Regions from separate parts of the Catenibacterium sp. AM22-6LB genome, predicted to be linked through region 2. Evidence: a T-box and tRNA genes for the amino acid it is inferred to sense, from the RefSeq annotation. Region 2 holds a T-box; the other holds one or more tRNA genes.
The links. The T-box of region 2 lies ahead of alaS (alanine--tRNA ligase). A T-box ahead of a tRNA ligase gene usually reads a tRNA of that ligase, here a tRNA-Ala.
Positions count from the first base shown of each region.

Region 1 (10,755 bases), on a different contig from region 2:
CAAGAATCTTAGAAACTGTTGATTCACCAAATTCTTTTGTTGTTTTAACTGTGATACGTGCTGTCATATTAATAGAACCACTATAGATTTCATCACCACAATGGGCATTACGAGGCACACTTTCACCTGTTAAGGCACTTGTATTGAGTGTTGTATCACCCTCTACAATAATTCCATCAATAGGAACCTTTTCACCAGGATTAACAATGATTTCACTACCAATCTCTACATCATCAGGATCTACTTCTTCAATCTCGCCATCCACCATGATATTAGCATAATCAGGACGAATATCCATTAAAGCAGCGATATTCTTACGACTCTTACCAACCGCAATACTTTGGAATAATTCACCAATCTGATAGAAAACCATAACGGCAGAACCTTCAAGATATTCACCAAGACACATAGCCCCGATTGTTGCGACAGCCATTAAGAAGTTTTCATCAAATACCTGACCATGACTGATATTCTTAATAGATTTTCTTAAAATATCATGTCCAATCACAAAGTAGGGGATTAAATAGAGGATAAACTCTACATAGCCTGGTACAGGGACAATTGTCTTAAATACAGTAATTACGATCAATAAGACAATCGCAATAATAATTCTATTTAAAACATTCTTTTGCTTCTTTGTCATTTCTATCACTCCTTATTAAAGGAAGATTTCGCAATCATCCTCAACAATTTTACAATTTTCTCTTGCTTTTTCCATAACTGCCTGAGGATCTACACCATCCTCAAACTCAACCTTTAATTTTAAAGTCATAAAACTTAAAGTGGCATCCTTAACACCTTGAGTATTCTTTACTGCTTCTTCCATCTTATTTGCACAATTTGCGCAATCTACATCTACCTTATAAGTCTTTTTCATATTATTTTCTCCTTTACTCTTCAATATGATTCATACCAATAGATAAAATACTTCTTACATGATCATCATCTAATGAATAGAAGATAACCTTTCCTTCTCTTCTAAACTTTACTAGTTTAGCATCCTTTAATACTTTAAGCTGATGACTAATGGCTGGCTGAGAAAGCTGTAATATAGTAGCTAAATCACCAACACATAGTTCACCTTCAAATAAAGCATAGAGGATCTTGATTCTTGTAGAATCACCAAATGTCTTAAATAAATCTGCTAAATCATAAAGATATTCATCATCAGGCTGATTCTCTAAAACCTTTGAAACAACATCTTCATTCGCATTTAAGAATTCATTTCTCTTTTCCATGGCTCCTCCTCATATAAACGTTTTTACATATTTAATTATATGAATATGTTTATATGTTGTCAATAGAAAAGTCGAAGAAACAAATGTTTCTTCGACTTGGCTGTATGTATTATTCAGTTATTTCTTCAAAATCTGAAGCAGGATGTTTACATAGAGGACAAATAAAGTTTTCAGGAAGTTCTTCTCCGCTATATTCATAACCACAGATCTTACAGCGCCATTTACGCACAGGAGCTTCTTCCTTTACTTGATGTTCTTTATTCATATCTTCTACAATCACATCAGCAAGAGTTTCAATTTTTTCAAAATCTGCATTTTTCATACGTGATTTAATAGTGAGCTCTTCACCGATATAATTCCAAGATAATGGTTCAAGAATAGCTTTCATAGTCTTTTTAGCACTTGGTGCCCATGTACCATTTTCAATTAAAACACATGTACGATTCTGCAAAAGATGTTCTTTGATTTCTATCAATAAGTTCTGCATAGGTGTGAATAAACCCGCATTATAAGATGCACTTGCGAATACCAGATGAGAATATTTGAAACTTTCAGATAAGATATAAGATGGATCAGTTTTAGATACATCATATACTTTAATGTTGTGAATACCTTTTTCACTTAGCTTACTTGCAAGAATCTCAGCTGCATTGGCAGTACCGCCATAAATAGAACCATAAGCAATCATAACACCCTTGACTTCTGGTTTATAAGCAGCCCAAGAAGCAGTATGTTCTACCATTAAGTTAATATCTTCATCCCAGATAGGTCCATGCAGTGGACAAAGCATTGAAATATCAAGAGTAGAGGCTTTCTTTAAGGCATTAGTCACCTGTACTCCATATTTACCAACAATATTTGTATAATAACGTCTTGCTTCATCCCAGAATGATTCATCTAGATCCATTTCACTTGTAAATAGATTGCCATGAAGTGCACCAAAAGTACCAAATGCATCTGCACTAAATAAGATACCTGTTGTAGAATCATAAGTCATCATAACTTCAGGCCAATGAACCATTGGCGTAGTAACGAAGTTTAATACATGATGTCCAGTTTCTAAAGTATCACCATCTTTGACGACTATAGCATGGCTATCTACATCAAAATCAAAGAACTGCTTCATCATACGGAATGTCATAGTATTACCCACAATCTTTACATCAGGATAACGTACTACAATATCACAAAGTGTTGCACAATGATCAGGCTCCATATGATTGACTACTACATAATCAAGTGTTCTACCATCTAGCACATGTTCTAAATTTTCTAAGAACTGATGAGCAATCGCTGCATCTGCAGTATCTAATAAGACAGTCTTATCATCTACTAATAAATAAGAATTATAACTTACACCATCAGGAACAGGATAAACATTTTCAAATAGTTCTAAACGTCTATCATTGCCTCCTACATAATAAAAATCATCGCTTATTTGTCTTACATTAAACATTCGTTTTCCTCCTACTTAAAGTGGCTCAAAATCAGATGCCGGATGTTTACAGATAGGACAGATTAAATCCTCAGGTAATTCATCACCTTCATAGACCCATCCACAAATCTTACATACCCATCCTTTTTTCTTCTTTTCTGGTTTTGGTTTCACATTCTTGAAATAATAGTCATATGTCATAGAATCATGCTCATTTAAGATAACAGCATCATCAAGTTCTACAATAAACATCGTATGTGTTAACTCATCCAATGTTTCTATAACATGACCTTCCATATATGCATTCGCATATTGTGTTAAGTAAGGTAATGAGTCTTTCAAATCATACATATCAAAACCATCAAACTTATTAACCTCTTTACCACTTTGGAAACCAAATCGTTTAAAGATATCAAAAGGGCATGTGATATCAAGCACAGATAAAGTCATATTCTTTGACTTCATCAATACATCATGGGTGTAATTCGCCTTATTCACAGTCACTGCAATACGATAAGGATTACTTGTGAGCTGAACAGCTGTATTAATAATACAGCCATTAGGCTTATTACCATCATTTACACCTAATACATACAAACCATAACTAAGTTTAAATAATGCATTCTTTTCCATGGTCATACCTCCTCTTGTTTATTATAAACGTTTACACAAAAGAAAAAAACTCAGATGCGTTATTTCTGAGTTTTTGTGTGATATTTGTTTAAGATATCAGGGAATGCCTTGACTAAACGACGATGTGAATATTTCTTAATAAGATGTTCACGGTGACTATCCTTTAATTGACGTGCAATCTTAAAGATATCATCTGTTGTAATTTCATTATGAATATCTAGTTCTAGTTCATCTGCAAACTTCTTAAGATCCTGAGAGACTGTCTCAAGTTTTTTCGCAAGATGAGTGGCTTCTACAAATGTAGTAATTAAGTCGCTTGTGAATAATGTGATACACACAGTAGAAGCAATAACCATTGGAATATAATCATATTGAATAAGCATATGAGTCAGATGTGGCTGTACATTCTTCACTGCAGTCACAGAGAAGAAACCAAAAATAAAGAAACCTTCTAAACAGATACGACCATTTAAGTTAAATCTCATTTGAGAATAATCCCACCATCTTGCATGGAACATCTTTTCCATAAAATAAGATGTGAGATATTCAATAAAGCATGCGACAATCGCTCCTTCTATAAAGATGAGAGACCAATCTTTAGAAATAGGAAACAAAGCACATACAACAATTGCACCTGATCCATAAATAGGAATACAAGGTCCAGTTAAGAAACCACTGTTATGTATCTTATGACCTGTGGCAATAGGGCAGATAAGTGATTCCCATATCCACCCACAGAAACTATAAATAAAGAAGGAAACAACAAGTATTGTCCAGTTATTCGCAAATGCATCTAACATATATTAACCCCCCTTGTTAACATTTCAACCATTATAGCATTATAGGAATATAGAAACAAAGAAAACTATAATTTGAGCTTAACTTGTTCTTTTTACCAGGAAAAAGGGAGTAAGAAGCAACTGAGACATTTACGATTATAGGTGCAATAATTACAAAAAAATTGGAATTAAGATGCCAGAGAACACAATTGACTACTTTATTTTAGATAAACTGTTATAATGGTATATGTAAAGAGAGGTAAAAATAAAATGAATACAAATGATATTTTAAAAAAAGTAGACCACACATTATTGGCTCAGAGTGCCACTTGGGAAGACATTAAGGTGATCCTAGATGATGGAATCAAATATGGTACAGCATCTGCATGTATTCCAGCTGCTTATGTGAAACAGGCAGCAGAATATGTGGATGGTAAACTTCCTATCTGTACAGTTATTGGATTCCCAAATGGATACAGTACGACTGCAGTAAAAGTATTTGAAACAAAGGATGCTATTGAGAATGGTGCATCTGAAATTGATATGGTTATTAATATCGGATTCTTAAAAGATAAGAGATATGAAGAAGTAGAAGATGAAATCCGTCAGATTCATGAAGCATGTGATGGTAAAATCTTAAAGGTTATTATTGAAACATGTCTTCTTACAGAAGAAGAAAAGATCAAGATGTGTGAATTAGTCACAAATGCAGGTGCAGAATACATTAAGACATCAACAGGGTTCTCAACTGCAGGTGCTACATTTGATGATGTAAAGTTAATGCATGATCATGTAGGTGAAGGAGTTAAAGTAAAAGCAGCAGGTGGTATTAGTTCATTTGATGATGCTGAAAAGTTCATCGAACTTGGTGCTGACAGACTTGGTACAAGCCGTCTTGTAAAAATCATGAAGAATACAGACACAGGTGCAGGATACTAAAAGTAAAAAACCATAATCCTTTATATATAGGACTATGGTTCTTTTTTACGCAATGAAATAAAAAAACAGACACAAATGTGTCTGTTAACTTCTAAATGGTGGAGCCTAGGAGGATCCGAACTCCTGACCTCCTGCGTGCAAAGCAGGCGCTCTCCCAGCTGAGCTAAGGCCCCAAAAGGTTTTAAATAAACATGGTGGGCCTGAATGGATTTGAACCATCGACCTCACCCTTATCAGGGGTGCGCTCTAACAAACTGAGCTACAGGCCCATTTCTTGACTGCTCACCTATAATACCATGTAGAAATACACTCGTCAATAAAAAAATGAAGAAATTATAGGCAAGGTAGAAAAAAGTTTGATATATACAATGAAAATAAGGAAAAAATAATATATCGTTAAAATTGGTTAAAATATTACTAAAATTTTACCTCGTTTTATCTAGATTGTGATATATTAATTATTATAGTAATATTGAGGAGGAAAAATAAATGGCTACAATTAAGGATGTTGCGAAAGCAGCTGATGTATCTATCGCAACTGTATCAAGAGTATTAAATGAAGATAAAACATTGAAGGTTTTACCTGAGACAAAAGAGAAGATATTAAGAGTGGCTAGTGAACTCAATTACTCCTTAAAATCAAAAGAAAAGAAGAAAACATTTAATATAGGTATTATCCAGTGTTATACATTTGAACAGGAATTTAGAGATACTTATTTCTTATCTATTTTACAGGGTGTAGAGAAATATTTAAGAAAAGAAAAGATGGCTTCTACAAAAGTAAGATATGATGATATGAATATGAAACAGGTATTAGAAGGTGTGGATGGTATTATTTGTATTGGAAAGTTTGAAAAGAAGTATCTTGATACATTTAGTAAGTTATCTAGTAGAATTGTTTTGCTGGATATGGATTTGTCTCCTATCACAAATGTCTGTATCTCATTGGATTTTGATGACGCGATGTGTAAAGTAGTCAACTATTTTCATTCGCAGGGACATAAAACAATTGGTTTTATGGGAAGAAATGAATATGATGAGATGTCTTTACAAACAATTTCTAGAAAGAAAAGCTTTATTAAATATTGTGAATATTTAGGAATAAAATATGAGATATTTACAACCAATCATGAAATGACTGGAGATGAAGGTTATTCTGTCATGAATCGTGTGATTGAAGAAGGAAAAATACCTTCCGCAATATTCTGTGCCAATGATCCTCTTGCGATGGGGGCTATGCAGGCTTTATTAGATGCAAAAATCAAGGTGCCAGAAGAAGTGTCTATTATGGGATTCAATGATGTGGATGCATGTAACTTCACACGACCTACATTATCTACTGTCTATGCACCTTCAAGTGAGATGGGAGAGATGGGGGCTTCATTGTTACATAGAATGATCACAGAAGAGGATATCAGCTATCCATGTAGAATACAATTGCCATGTCAATTAGTTATTAGAAATTCATGCAGGGAGAAGTAATAAAACCTCTCTTTTTTATTTTAGTAAAATAGCAAGTAAACAAAATAGTAAAAATAATTAAAAAAGTATTGATTATTTTACTAAAAAGTTTATCATAGTAGATGAAGAAAATAACAAAATAAAAAAGAGGAGAACCCATAATGAACCATCAGATCAACAGATTACTCAACTTTGCGTTACAAAAAGGCATGATTGGTACAGATGATTTGTACTATGCCGCAAATTTAATTTTAGACTTACTTCAGTTAGATGAATTTGAACTAGAAGAAATCGATGAAAAATTAGAAATAGCACAGGATATCATTGATCATATTCTTGACTATGCAGTAGAAAAAGGTATGATTTCAGATTCTGTGACTGAAAAAGATTTATTTGATACAAGACTTATGAACTGCCTCATGCCTCGTCCTAGTGAAGTAGTAAATAAGTTCAACACTCTTTATAATGAATCTCCAGAAAAAGCAACAGACTACTTCTATGATTTAAGTATTAGTAGTAACTATATTCGTAAATCACGTATTGATAAGAATATCAAGTTTAACCATTATGTTAAATATGGTGATATTCAGATTACTATTAACCTTTCTAAACCAGAAAAGGATCCTAAAGCGATTGCAGCTGCAAAGAATGTCAAATCTACAAACTATCCTCTTTGCTTATTATGTAAAGAAAACGTTGGATTTGCAGGTAATATGAAGCATCCTGCGAGACAGAATCATCGTATTATCCCATTAGACCTTGCAGATCATCGCTATTACCTACAGTATTCACCTTATGTTTACTACAATGAACACTGTATCGTATTTAATGAAAAACATCAGCCAATGAAAATTGACCACAATACATTCGAGCATCTATTCGCATTTGTAGATAAGTTCCCTCATTATATGCTGGGAAGTAATGCTGATCTACCAATCGTAGGTGGTTCTATCCTTACCCATGATCACTACCAAGGCGGTCGTCATCATTTTCCTATGGAAGATGCGAAAGTAATCAAGAGTTATGAACATGACCAGGTACAGGTAGATATGTTGTATTGGCCATTGTCAACTCTAAGACTTACCTCTACTTCCAAAGAAAAAATCATTGCTTTGGCTGATGTTATTCTTGAAAAATGGATTGATTATAGTGATGAGTCACTAGATATCATTGCATATACAGATGGTGTAAGACATAACACAGTAACACCAATTGCACGTATGAAGGACGGAAAGTATCAGTTAGATCTAGTACTTAGAAATAACCGTACGACTGAAGAATACCCATTAGGAATCTTCCACCCTCATGCACAGCATCACCACATTAAGAAGGAAAACATCGGCTTGATTGAAGTAATGGGCTTAGCTGTTCTTCCTGCAAGATTAAAGAACGAATTAGAAGATATCAAACAGTGTCTATTAGGTAATGCGGATTTTGATTCAAATGAATCATTACAGAAGCATGCAGACTGGTACAAATATCTTAAGAGTTGTGACTACGAGGATGTTGATAAATTCCTAGAAGTAGAAGTCACTAAGAAGTTTGTAGCAGTATTAGAAGATGCTGGTGTATATAAAATGACTGATGAAGGAATTGAAGGATTCAGTCGCTTCGTGGAGGGATTATGGTAGAAATTAAGAAAGAATTAGATGACGATATTGTTGTCATCGGCTTAGAAAACAAAGACTTCTATGTAGAAGTCACAAACTTTGGCTGCACACTACTTAAAGCTGTAGTGAAGGACAAAGAAGGAAATCCATGTGATTGTGTATTAGGCTTCCCTGAAGTATCAGATTACCAGAAGAGAGATGGTACATATCTTGGTGCTTTGGTAGGACGAGTATGCAACCGTATTGAGAAGGGAACTTTCACATTAAATGGGAAGACTTATAATGTTCCTATTAATAATGGTCCTAACTCATTACATGGTGGTATTGAAGGATTTTCTTACAAGGTATTTGATTATGAATTTATTGAAGATGGTGTCAAGTTCCACTATGTATCTAAAGATGGTGAAGAAGGCTATCCAGGTACATTAGATTTCTATGCTTATTATACAATCGAAGGAACATCACTTCATATGCGCTATGAAGCAACAAGTGATCAGGATACAATTATCAATATCACAAACCATTCATATTTCAACTTAAATGGACATGCATCAGGTGTTCATAATCATGTATTAAAACTCAATGCTGACGAAGTAGGCTGCGTTGATGGTGATGGATTATATACAGGTGAATTATTAGATGTCACAAATACTCCATTTGACTTTAGAAGTGAAAAAGTGATTGGAGACTGTATCAAAGACAATCATCCACAGTTAATCACAGCCCGTGGTTATGATCATCCATTTGTATTTAATACAGATAAAAATCAGGCAGAACTTTATTCTCCAGAAACTGGTATTAAATTAACTGTATCTACTACATATCCATCAGCACAGGTATATAGTGCAAACTACTTAGATGGACAGTTAGATAAATATGGTTACACTATGCATCCACAAGATGCATTATGTATTGAAACAAGTTATTTACCAGACAGTATTCATAAAGAAGAAAAACCAAAGGTCATTTTAAAGGCAAATAAAAAATTTAAAGAAGAAACAGTATATACATTCGAGGTAACAAAATGAAAGCAAGCTTATTAAAAGAAGAATTTAAAACTAATAAATATGATGAAATGTTGAAAGACTTATATGAAGATGCAAGTCTTGTAGATTATCAGAAAGATAGATATACCAATGCATTAGATAAGTTCATTGAACTTTATGGTGATGAAAATGTCAGCATCTATAGTGCTGCAGGTAGAAGTGAAATTTCAGGTAACCATACAGACCATCAGCATGGTTGTGTATTAGCAGGTTCAATCAACTTAGATGCGATTGGTGTAGTCGCTAGACAGGATGATGTAATCAATGTTGTATCTGACAGTTTCAACATTGCACCTATTCATTTAAATGATTTAGATAAGAAGGATGAAGAAGAAGGTACTTCAGAAGGACTAATCAGAGGTGTTGTTTCTAAACTTAAAGAACTAGGTTACAATATCGGTGGTTTCAAAGCATTCATTACAAGTGATGTATTAGTAGGGGCTGGTTTATCTAGTTCAGCTGCTTTTGAAACAATTATTGGTACAATCATTGATGGTTTATATAATGATATGAGCATCGATATGGTTACAATCGCAAAAGTAGGTCAGTATGCTGAAAATGTCTACTTTGGTAAGCCTTGTGGATTAATGGACCAGTGTGCATGTGCCGTTGGTGGATTGATCTCTATTGATTTTAAGGATACAGAACATCCTGTTGTAAATCATGTAGATGTAGACTTCTCTAAATATGATCATAGTTTATGTATCGTTGATACAAAGGGAAGCCATGCAGACTTAACAGATGCATATGGCGCTATTCCTGCTGAAATGAAGGATGTCGCTCATTACTTTGGTAAGGAATTCTTAAGAGAAGTAGATGAAAAGGAATTCTTTGATCATCTTGCTGATGTAAGAGAGGCTGTTAAGAATGATAGAGAAATTCTAAGAGCTATTCATTTCTTCAAGGAAAATGCGAGAGTACCTCAGATTGTAGAAGCATTAAAAAATGATAACTTTGACTTATTCAAGAAGTTGATCAAGGAATCTGGTAACTCAAGCTATAAGTTCTTGCAGAATGTTTATGCAGACTTTGATTATAAGCATCAGGCAGTTTCTGCAGGTCTAGCATTAAGTGAAATCGTATTAGGAGACCATGGTGTATCTAGAGTACATGGTGGTGGATTCGCAGGTACAATTCAGGCATTTGTAGAAAATGACTTTGTCCCAGAATATAAGAAAGAAATTGAAAAATTATTTGGAGAAGGCAGCTGTCATGTACTTAAAGTAAGAAAACTTGGCGGTTGTAAAGTAGTGGAGGAATAAATATGAACGTACTAGTTACAGGTGGTGCAGGTTATATTGGTAGTCATGTCTGTGTAGAATTACTACAGAGCGGCCATGATGTTGTAGTCATCGATGACTTCTCAAATTCAAAACCAGAAGCCTTAGATGCCATTCATGAAATTACTGGTAAGAAAGTAAAGTTCTATGAATTCAACGTTTTAGATGAAGATAAGACAGAAGCAGTATTCAAGGAAAATAAATTAGATGCAGTCATTCACTGTGCAGCTTTCAAGGCAGTAGGTGAATCAGTAGTAAAGCCTATTGAATATTATACAAATAACTTAATGACAGCTCTTATTGTTGCTAAGCTTATGAAGAAGTATCATGTCCC
Region 1 is NZ_QTUM01000002.1:36,846-47,600, forward strand. Features, by position in the region: gene DW269_RS01045 (heavy metal translocating P-type ATPase) at 1-643, opposite strand, end outside; gene DW269_RS01050 (cation transporter) at 659-877, opposite strand; gene DW269_RS01055 (metalloregulator ArsR/SmtB family transcription factor) at 891-1,238, opposite strand; gene DW269_RS01060 (rubredoxin-like domain-containing protein) at 1,348-2,694, opposite strand; gene DW269_RS01065 (flavin reductase) at 2,710-3,306, opposite strand; gene DW269_RS01070 (putative ABC transporter permease) at 3,366-4,106, opposite strand; gene deoC (deoxyribose-phosphate aldolase) at 4,356-5,024, shown strand; tRNA gene DW269_RS01080 (tRNA-Ala) at 5,121-5,197, opposite strand; tRNA gene DW269_RS01085 (tRNA-Ile) at 5,217-5,293, opposite strand; gene DW269_RS01090 (LacI family DNA-binding transcriptional regulator) at 5,514-6,506, shown strand; gene galT (UDP-glucose--hexose-1-phosphate uridylyltransferase) at 6,647-8,116, shown strand; gene DW269_RS01100 (aldose epimerase family protein) at 8,110-9,123, shown strand; gene DW269_RS01105 (galactokinase family protein) at 9,120-10,403, shown strand; gene galE (UDP-glucose 4-epimerase GalE) at 10,406-10,755, shown strand, end outside.
Region 1: it encodes a tRNA-Ala, which carries the amino acid that the T-box ahead of alaS (alanine--tRNA ligase) is inferred to sense. The anticodon was not compared.

Region 2 (10,755 bases):
CTCTTCCGCTTGCGACGACAATTAATAGCCAGAAGCTTAATGCAACTGTAGAAAAAGATTTATATAATTATTTGAACATGAAGGGTTTATCACCAAAAGATGGTGTTATTGAGTTATTTGAATACTTTCGTCAGAATAATATTCCAATTGCAATTGTTTCTACTCATAAAACTAAAACAGCTATTAATTATCTAGAACTTGGTTCTTTGTATCGTAAAGTTGATTATGTTATTGGATGTGATACAGATATTAAAGCACTTCCTTCAGAAGAACTGCTTGCTTATATTGATAAAAGATTCCAGGTAACACCTAAAGATACATTAGTCATTACTTCTATGAATAGTATTCTTCATTCAGCTAATAATATTGGAATGAATACTATTTATTTAAATGATTTGGTAGAAGCAGGAGATGATGAAATCAGTTGTTCTTATCAGGTAGCCAATACAATGTATGAAGCATTGAATGATATTCTTTTTGGTCGTTATGAAGATTATAAGATCTTTGAACCGCTTCTTGGTATGGACAAAGAGATGTCTGTTGCTAAATTAAAGGCTTTATTCGCAAACTTGCAGGAAGTTTATAAGGATGATCCTGACTTATTAAAAATCATTAAATCTACTTATATATCTAAACTCTCTGAACTCACTAAAGAACGTCCAAGACGTTTTACCTTCAGTGATGAAGATCTAGCAGAATTAGAAAAAGAAGAAGTAGAAGAACCTGTAGTAGAAGAAAAAAAAGAAGAACCTACCTCATTATCACTGAATGCGCAGGATACGGCTGCATTAAATGATGTCATCGCAAAGGTTATGGAAGCTGAAAACAATGCTCCAGAAGAAAAAGAAGAAGATAAAAAAGAACCAGTGGTAGAAGAACAAAAAAAGAAGCCTGATCATCATATTATTAATACTTTTATTAATATTAGTTATGTCTTATTATTATCATTGATGATTCTCTTACTTGGTTTAGTAGTTCATATTGCGTTAGGTAATATGATGGATCAGCCTGTTGTGAAGGTATTACATGCAATTAGTTTAGGTTATATTGATGTTGTTGAATCAATTTTTGAATTCATCTTCAATGGTCTTCATTCTATTACGAATGTTATTCCAGATTACTATACTTATATGAATGATAATACATTGATGACTCTTTCTGCTTTAAAGATGATTCATTGTTATATTATGAATGTAGTGATTGTTTCAATCGTAGAAGTGATTAAATACTCTATACTAAGTAAAAAGAGCTCTTAACCTAGAGCTCTTTTACTATTTGCAATGTTTTCTGTTATAAGCGTACATAACTGCAATGACAGTTTTACCATCAATAATGCGTCCATCAAAGATTGCTTTGTAAGCTTCATCGATAGGCATTTTAATGATATTTAAGAATTCATCTGCATCACACTGTAAAGAATCTTCTACTTCCTTGAAGTCTTCTGCTTCATATATTCTGAGTATTTCACTCGAATAACCAGGTGTAGGAAGCATCTTTAAGATAGGACGCATATTTTTAGCACGTCTGTTTGTTTCTTCCTCAAATTCACGATAACAGGCCTTATCAGGATCTTCTCCTAATTCTAGCTTACCTGCAGGTATTTCTAATGTATCGCATCTATTTGGATAACGGAACTGCTTTACAAGAATAATTTCATCATCCTCTATCGCAAGAATACATACACCACCATGGTGATACACACATTCACGTACGGCGGTATTACCGTCTTGTAATAATACATGTTCCTTAGTTACCTTTATGATGGCTCCATCATAAATTGTTGTTGAATCTATTTGTTTTTCCATGATTGTCACCTCGACTTTTATTATACCATAATCTAAGAGGTGTATGCTATAATGAGGGGGTAAAGGAGATATTATGAAAAAACTAGTAATCGATCAATATGATGATCATCAAAGAATAGATAAATACTTAAAGAAAGTGTTAGTCCAAGCACCTTCTTCACTTATATATAAAATGTTAAGAAAAAAAGATGTTAAAGTAAATGGCAAAAGAGTAAAGGAAAACTATATTCTTCATTCGGGAGATGAGGTGGAACTATTCTTATATGAAGATAAATTCAAGGAATACACAAAGCCTTTAACAATTTATGAGTTACCTATTACTTTTAAAGTTGTTTATGAAGATACACATATTCTTATTGTAGATAAACCTGCAGGATTGCTTGTTCATGAAGATATCAATGAATCAGTGAATACATTATCTAACCAGGTACTCACTTATTTATATCAGAAGGGTGAATATGATCCAGAAAAGAATATCAGCTTTACACCAGGTCCGGTGCACCGCTTAGACCGTAATACAAGTGGACTTGTCATCTTTGGTAAAGATATGCGTGCACTTCAGGATTTAAATACAATGATGAAAACAAGACAAGGCATTGAAAAGAAGTATCTTACTATTGCGATGGGACATATGAAGGATGCTACATTATCAGGATACGTCAAAAAGAATGAAGATGAAGGAAAGATGTATTTAGTAAAGAAAGATACACCGGGGGCTTTATCTATGAAAACAATAGTACATGTCTTAAAAAGATGTTCTACCTGTTCTTTAGTAGAAGTACAGCTTATTACTGGTCGTACACATCAGATTCGTATTCATTTAAGTGCGACAGGACATCCGGTTATGGGTGATAGTAAATATGGAGATTTTGAATGGAATAAGGAAGTAAAGAAAAAATTTCATCTCAATCATCAGTTCCTCCATGCTTATCAATTAACTTTTGTGGATCCGATAGGCTCTATGAGCTACTTAAAAGGTAAAACGGTTACATCACAGTTACCAGAACAGTTAGAAAAGATACAAAAAGAACTTTTTTCATAGCGTGGAAGTGTAATATGTAATATAATATTTCAAGGAGGTATATTGAACATGAAGTATTATATTGGAATTGATTTAGGTGGTACAAACGTAAGAACTTTACTTGTTGATGAAAATGGTCAGTCATATAGTGAAGTGAAGGATGCTACTGAAAGAGAAAAAGGTCCAGATGCTGTTACTGCAAAAATCTGTCGTCAGATTGAAGCAATCGATTATACAGTATGTGGTGGTATTGAAAATGTAGAAGGTATTGGTATTGGTGTACCTGGACCGGTTGATGTTGTAAAGGGTGTTATGATTATGGCAAGTAACCTTCCTGGTTTTGAAAATTACCCAATTGCTGAAAAGTTATCTACAAAATTCAATAAACCTGTATTCTTAGATAATGATGCAAATGTTGCAGGTCTTGCTGAAGCAGTATTAGGTGCTGGTAAGAATTATCCAACTTGTTATTATGTAACAGTTTCTACTGGTATTGGTGGCGCTTTCACAGTCAATAAACAGTTAATCTCTGGTGGTAGAGGACATGCTGGTGAAATCGGTAATATCATCGTTAAGAATAATGGTTATAAGCAGGGTGCTTTAAACCCAGGTGCTGCAGAAGGAGAATGTTCTGGTACTGCAATCACTAGAAAGGGTCAGGAAGCTCTTGGTAAAGATTTAGTACATCATGCAGGTGATGTATTTAGATTAGCTGCTGAAGGTAATGAAACAGCTCAGGGTATTACGGATGAATGCATTAGTGAACTTGCTACATTATTCGCAAATATCGCACATACAGTTGATCCACATTGCTTTGTAGTAGGTGGTGGTGTTATGAAGTCTAAGAAGTATTTCCTAGATCAATTAACAAAAGAATTCAATCAGAAGATTCATGTAGGTATGAGAAATCATATTCCACTACTTGAAACAGAATTAGAAGACTGTGGTGCTATCGGTGCTGCAATGCTTCCAATGACAAGAATGAAGGCAGAATAATAGGAGGCTCTTTCAAGAGCCTTTTTTGTGTGGTAGAATACTAGACAAAGGGAGGTAGAACATGAAAAGAGTTGTACTTGGATTAAGTGGCGGTGTGGATAGTGCCGTTGCTGCTTATTTATTAAAGAAACAAGGTTACGAAGTAATCTGTGTATTTATGAGAAACTGGGATAGTTCATTAAATAATGATATTCTAGGAAACCCTACAAATGATGATGATGTATGTCCACAGGAAAAAGATTATTTAGATGCACAGGCAGTTGCATCACATTTAGGACTTGAAATCCGTAGAGTGGATTTTATTAAAGAATACTGGGATCAGGTTTTTACATATTTCTTAGAAGAATATGCAAAAGGACGCACACCTAATCCAGATATCCTATGTAATAAACATATTAAATTTAAAGCTTTCTTAGATTATGCTAAGTCTATTGATGCTGATTACATTGCGACAGGACATTATGCCCGTGTTGTACATACTGAAGGAAAAGAATCAGTGATGCTTCGTGGTGTAGATAATAATAAGGATCAGACTTATTTCTTATGTCAATTGAATCAGAATCAGTTAAATAACTCATTGTTCCCAATTGGTGAATTCACTAAACCAGAAGTAAGACAAATTGCAGAAGAACTTGATCTTCCTGTAGCACATAAAAAGGACTCTACAGGAATCTGTTTCATTGGTGAAAGAGATTTTAGAGAATTCTTAAAAAACTATATTCCGGCTAAATCAGGCAAGATGGTAGATATTGTCTCTAAGAAGGTTATTGGTGAACATCAGGGTATTATGTATTATACAATCGGGCAGAGAAAAGGTTTAGGTATTGGTGGTAATGGTGAACCTTGGTTTGTCGTAGGAAAAGATTATGACAAGAATATTCTTTATATTGCTCAGGGTGATAGTAATAAATGGTTATTATCTCATGGTGCATTGATTACTGATGTCAACTGGATCTCTGCAACAAAGCCAGAAGGTGAATATGACTGTACTGCTAAGTTTAGATATCGTCAGAAGGATAATGATGTTTCATTACACTTTATTGATGAAACAACACTTTATGTTACATTTAAGAAACCAATTAAGGCTGTCACTCCAGGTCAGGCTGCTGTCTTCTATGATGGAGATGTATGTCTAGGTGGAGGTACAATTGATAAAGTCTATAAAGACGGCAAGGAGATTGACTATTTATAATGGAAGAATACGAAGGCATTATTAGTAAAGTTATTTTCTATAATCCAGAAAATAAATATATAGTAGCAGCTTTTGAGACAGATGATGAAAAATTCACTATTATAGGAAATATGTCCTATGTAAATAATGATGATCGTTATCGTATTAAAGGAAGCTATATCACACATCCCCGTTATGGTAAACAATTCAAAGTGTCTTCTTATGAAATAATTCTAGCGGATGATCGAAGTGAGATTATCCGCTATCTTTCTTCATCACTCTTTAAGGGAGTAGGTAAGAAGACGGCTGAAAGAATTGTGGATGCATTAGGGGAGGAAGCCTTAACTCTTATTAAGGATAATCCTGATTGTTTAAATAATATTCCCAATGTTACAGAAACAATTAAGAAGAATATTGTAGGTGTATTGACAAGTCAGGATTATGATCAACAGGTTTTATCTTTCTTTATGGGAAATGGTATTTCTACTCGTAATTTACCACTCATTCAAAACTTCTATAAAGATAAGACACTTGATGTATTACAAAATGATCCATATCGCCTCATTGATGATATAGAAGGTATTGGTTTTAAAAGTGTTGATGAACTTGCAATGAAAACAGGTGTAGAACCATTAGATGATAAACGTATCCAGGCAGGTATACTAGCTTCTTTAATGGATTTATGTTTCCAGACAGGAAGCACCTATAGTGATTATGAATCCTTTTATCATCACTTTAGACGTATGTTACCTGAATGTCCTGATGATTTATTTGCGAAGAATCTAGACCAAATCATAGCTAATAAGGTTATTCAGGAAGAAGACCGTTATTATCCAAGAGATTTGTATGAAAGTGAGACAATGATTGCGGAAAAGTTTGAACGTTATCTTAAACAATCAACGCAGTCTATTGAAGATTCCGTCATTGATGAAAAGATTAAAAGAACAGAAGAATTACAGGGTATTACTTATGATGAAATACAGAAGAATGCGATTAAGAAGTTTTTAGAAGAATCAGCACTTATTTTAACAGGTGGTCCTGGTACTGGTAAAACAACGATTGTACAAGCTATATTAAAGGTTTATCGTTCATTATATCCTGATGAAAAGATAGGACTCGTAGCTCCTACAGGGCGTGCAGCAAAACGATTATCAGAACTTACTAAACTAGAAGCATCTACTATTCACAGATTATTAAAATGGGATATTTCTACCAATACATTTTCTATGAACTCGGATCATCCATTAGATATTGATTTGCTTGTCATTGATGAGTTCTCAATGGTTGATTCACTCTTATTTTCTAAATTATTAGATGCTTGTGCTCATGTACATAAAATATTACTTATTGGTGATGACCAGCAGCTTCCATCAGTATCACCAGGTAACGTCTTAAAGGATATGTTATTGAGTGGTATTCCACATATCTGCTTACAGACAATCTATCGTCAAGAAGAAGGCAGTGGTATTGTCGCATTGTCTCATGATATCAGAAATGATCATTATGATTCTCGTGTTTTCGAAGATTATCGAGATATTCATTTTACAGTATGTCCTAACAAGGATGTTGCACAATGTGTGCAGACTATTGTGAAAAAAGCGGTAGAAGAGGGATATGATGCATCCGATGTACAGGTATTAGCACCTATGTATAGAGGTGTAGCAGGTATAGATGCTTTAAATGAATCTTTACAGGCTATGTTTAACCCGCCAACAAGTGATAAAGCTGAAATCAAAGTGGGTGGTAAGATCTTTAGAGAAGGAGATAAGCTTCTTCAATTAAAAAATCGTCCTGATGATGATGTTTATAATGGGGATGTAGGAATCTTAGTAGAAATTGAAAAGAAAGAAGATACTGGATTATCTTATGATACTCTCACTGTTGATTTTGATGGGCAGTTTGTAAACTACCGTACGACTGAATTCAATATGTTAAGACATGCTTATTGTATGTCTGTTCATAAATCTCAGGGTAATGAATTTAAGATTGTTATTATGTCAGTACTTCCAGAATACAGCATTATGATGAAGAAAAACTTATTATATACAGGTATCACAAGAGCCAAGCAGTCTTTATTTATCCTAGGAGATCATAATGTCTTTATTCGTGGCCTTCATAATAATCAGGATGAACAAAGACGTACAACATTACTCAAACGTTTTCAGGAGAGACATAAAACTTCTTCTTTTTCGATATCTGACTTCGAATAATCAAGTAAATAGTTCGTTAAAAACATTAAATTTAAGTTATTTTTGTAAAGTACTTTACATAAACTTAAGATTATTTTAACATTTAGTTAACGACATTTACGTAGAGACACGTTATAATGTAGTGGTAAAAGAAGGAAAACGAGATTATGAAAATAACGAATTGGCTTGACTTATTAGGTGGGCTAGCACTCTTTTTGTATGGAATGCAGGTTTTGAGTGATTCCTTAGAAGATGCTGCAGGTGACCGCTTAAAAACTATCTTAGAAAAACTAACAAATACAAAATTTAAAGGTGTTCTTGTCGGAATCGGTGTAACAGCTGCTGTACAGAGTTCTTCTGCAGTGACTGTTATGTTGATCGGTTTCATGAATGCCAGCTTAATGACATTAAACAGATGTATCTGGGTTGTAATGGGTTCTAATATCGGTACAACTATTACAGCACAGATGATTGCGATTAATGTAGGTGTTGTCGCACCGGTCTTTGCAGTTGTGGGTGTCTTCATGTGCTTATTCTTTAAGAATCGTAATGTGAGAGGTATTGGTTCAGTTATGACTGGATTTGGTATTCTCTTCATGGGGCTTAATATGATGAGCGCGGCCGTTGTGCCACTTCAGAAGGAACCTGTCTTTATTAAATTAATGACAACTCTTTCTAATCCAATACTTGCCGTATTATTTGCAGCTGCCTTTACTGCTTTGATCCAGTCTTCTGGAGCTGCAGTAGGTATTCTATCTGCACTTGCAACTAAAGGCTTAGTGCCATTTAGTACAGCAGCATTCATGGTATGTGGATTAAATATCGGTACTTGTATTACTGCCGTTCTTGCATCAGTGACTGGATGTAGAAACTCTAAGCGTATTGCGACATTCCATGTCCTATTTAACTTAGTAGGTACAATCTTCTTCTTGATTATATGTTCTGCTACACCATTATTATCATGGATTGCACAATTTTCTGGAACTCCAGCACATCAGGTGGCTAACTTCCATACAGTATTCAATATTGTAACTACAGTAATCATGTTACCATTTGATGCAGTATTTATGAAACTGATCTACAAGTTATTACCAATCAAGGGTGAAATGCTTGCAGAAGGTTCTTTAATCGAAGAATAGAGATAAGGCTTGCGCCTTATCTTTTTTTTATGTATAATAGGGGCATAATCGTTGAGAAAGACAAGTACTTCATAGAGGTCTTAAGAGAGAGAACGGGTGGTGTGAGTTCTTGGGTGTATGAAGGAAGGCTCCTTTCGAGAGTGATGTAAACATCAACGTATGACTGCGTTAAAGTCATAAAGGGCATAGATATATTTATCTATGAATAAGGATGGTACCGCGATTTAAGTCGTTCCTTTTAAGGAATGGCTTTTTTTATTTTAGGAGGATATTATGAAAAAGTTAACAGGTAATCAGACTCGTGCATTATTCCTTGAATATTTCAAGAAACAGGGACATATGGTTGAACCAAGTGCTTCATTGATTCCCCATGATGACCCAACATTATTATGGATCAATGCAGGTGTAGCGGCATTAAAGAAATATTTTGATGGTACAGAAAAACCAGCATGTAATCGTATCACAAATGCACAGAAATCTATTCGTACAAACGATATTGAAAATGTAGGGAAGACAGCACGTCACCATACATTCTTTGAAATGTTAGGTAACTTCTCTATTGGTGACTATTTTAAGACAGAAGCAATTCATTTTGCATGGGAATTCTTAACAGGTGAAGAATGGCTTGCTTTTGATAAAGATAAACTATATATCACTGTTTATACAGATGATGCAGATGCATACAATGTATGGACTAAAGAATGTGGTGTAGATCCATCACATATCTTAAAGACTGCAGATAACTTCTGGGAAATTGGTGCAGGACCTGGTGGACCAGATAGTGAAATCTTCTATGACCGTGGAGAAAAATATGACCCAGATCATATCGGTGAAAGACTATTCTTTGAAGAAATGGAAAATGACCGTTATGTAGAAATCTGGAATATCGTATTCTCTCAGTTTGATTGTGATCCTACAATTGATCGTAAAGATTATAAAGAATTACCACATAAGAATATTGATACTGGTATGGGTCTTGAAAGAATTACTTCAATCATCCAGGAAGGTGAAACAAACTTCGATACAGACTTATTCTTACCGATCATTCATGCAGCTGAAGAACTAGCTGATGTGAAGTATGCAGAAGATAAAATGGCTTATAGAGTTATTGCCGACCATATCCGTACTGTTACATTCGCATTAAGTGATGGGGCTATGTTTGACCGTGCTGGACGTGGTTATGTATTAAGAAGAATTTTAAGAAGAGCTGTTCGTTATGGTAAAAACATTGGTATCGATAAGCCTTTCTTATATACTTTAGTAGATGTTGTAGTAGATAACATGAAAGAATTCTATGATTATCTTCCAGAAAAAGCAGAATTCGTTAAGGAAGCTGTTAAGAAAGAAGAAGTGGCATTCCATAAGACATTATCTCAGGGTGAAAAGAAGATCAAAGATGTTATTGCACACTCTGATAATAAGGTAATTGATGGTTCTACTGCTTTCATGTTATATGATACATATGGTTTCCCATTAGAATTAACTATTGAAATCGCAGAAGAATCTGGATTCACTGTTGATAGTGAAGGATTCCAGGTAGAAATGAAAGCACAGCAGGATCGTGCTCGTGCAGCCCGTGGTGAAAGAGAATCAATGGCTTCTCAGAAGATTGATTTAATGGATTTCACTACACCTTCTACTTTTGTTTATGACACAGCACCTTGTAAGACTACAGTTATAGGTTTATTCAAAGATGGAGAAAAGGTGGATGAACTTTCTGATGAAGGTGAAATCATCGTTGAAACAACTAACTTCTATGCTGAAATGGGTGGTCAGTGTGCAGATACAGGTTCTTCTCATTCAGATCAGTTTGATGCAGAAGTCACTAATGTATTAAAGGCTCCTAATGGTCAGCATTTACATTATATTAAATTAACGAGTGGCAGCGTACATGTAGGTGATACTGTAGAACTCACAGTGGATACAGCACGTCGTGCATTAATTGAAAATAACCATACAGCCACACATTTATTAGATGCTGCATTAAAGAATGTCTTAGGCGCACATGTTGGTCAGGCTGGTTCTTACTTAGATGAAAACAGATTACGTTTTGACTTCACTCATCCATCAAAGATGACAAAAGAAGAATTAACAGCTGTAGAAGATATGGTCAATGAATATATCTTCAAGGGTGTTGATGTAGATGTTAAAGAAATGCCTAAGGAAGAAGCCATCAGTGCAGGAGCAACAGCTTTATTTGATGAAAAATATGGTGATGTTGTAAGGGTTGTACGTGTAGGTGACTTCTCAGTAGAATTATGTGGTGGTACACATGTTTCTAATACTGCAAAGATTGGTTTATTCAAGATTGAAATGGAAACTTCAGTTGGTTCTGGTGTAAGAAGAATTGAAGCTGTTACTAACTTAGCTGCTTATAAAGCATTAAGAAAATCTGAAGAAACTTTAGAAGAAGTAGGTACAGTACTTAAGGCAA
Region 2 is NZ_QTUM01000005.1:54,366-65,120, forward strand. Features, by position in the region: gene DW269_RS02515 (HAD hydrolase-like protein) at 1-1,256, shown strand, start outside; gene DW269_RS02520 (NUDIX hydrolase) at 1,272-1,805, opposite strand; gene DW269_RS02525 (RluA family pseudouridine synthase) at 1,879-2,847, shown strand; gene DW269_RS02530 (ROK family protein) at 2,896-3,822, shown strand; gene mnmA (tRNA 2-thiouridine(34) synthase MnmA) at 3,884-5,014, shown strand; gene DW269_RS02540 (ATP-dependent RecD-like DNA helicase) at 5,014-7,203, shown strand; gene DW269_RS02545 (Na/Pi cotransporter family protein) at 7,350-8,321, shown strand; T-box leader at 8,364-8,561, shown strand; gene alaS (alanine--tRNA ligase) at 8,595-10,755, shown strand, end outside.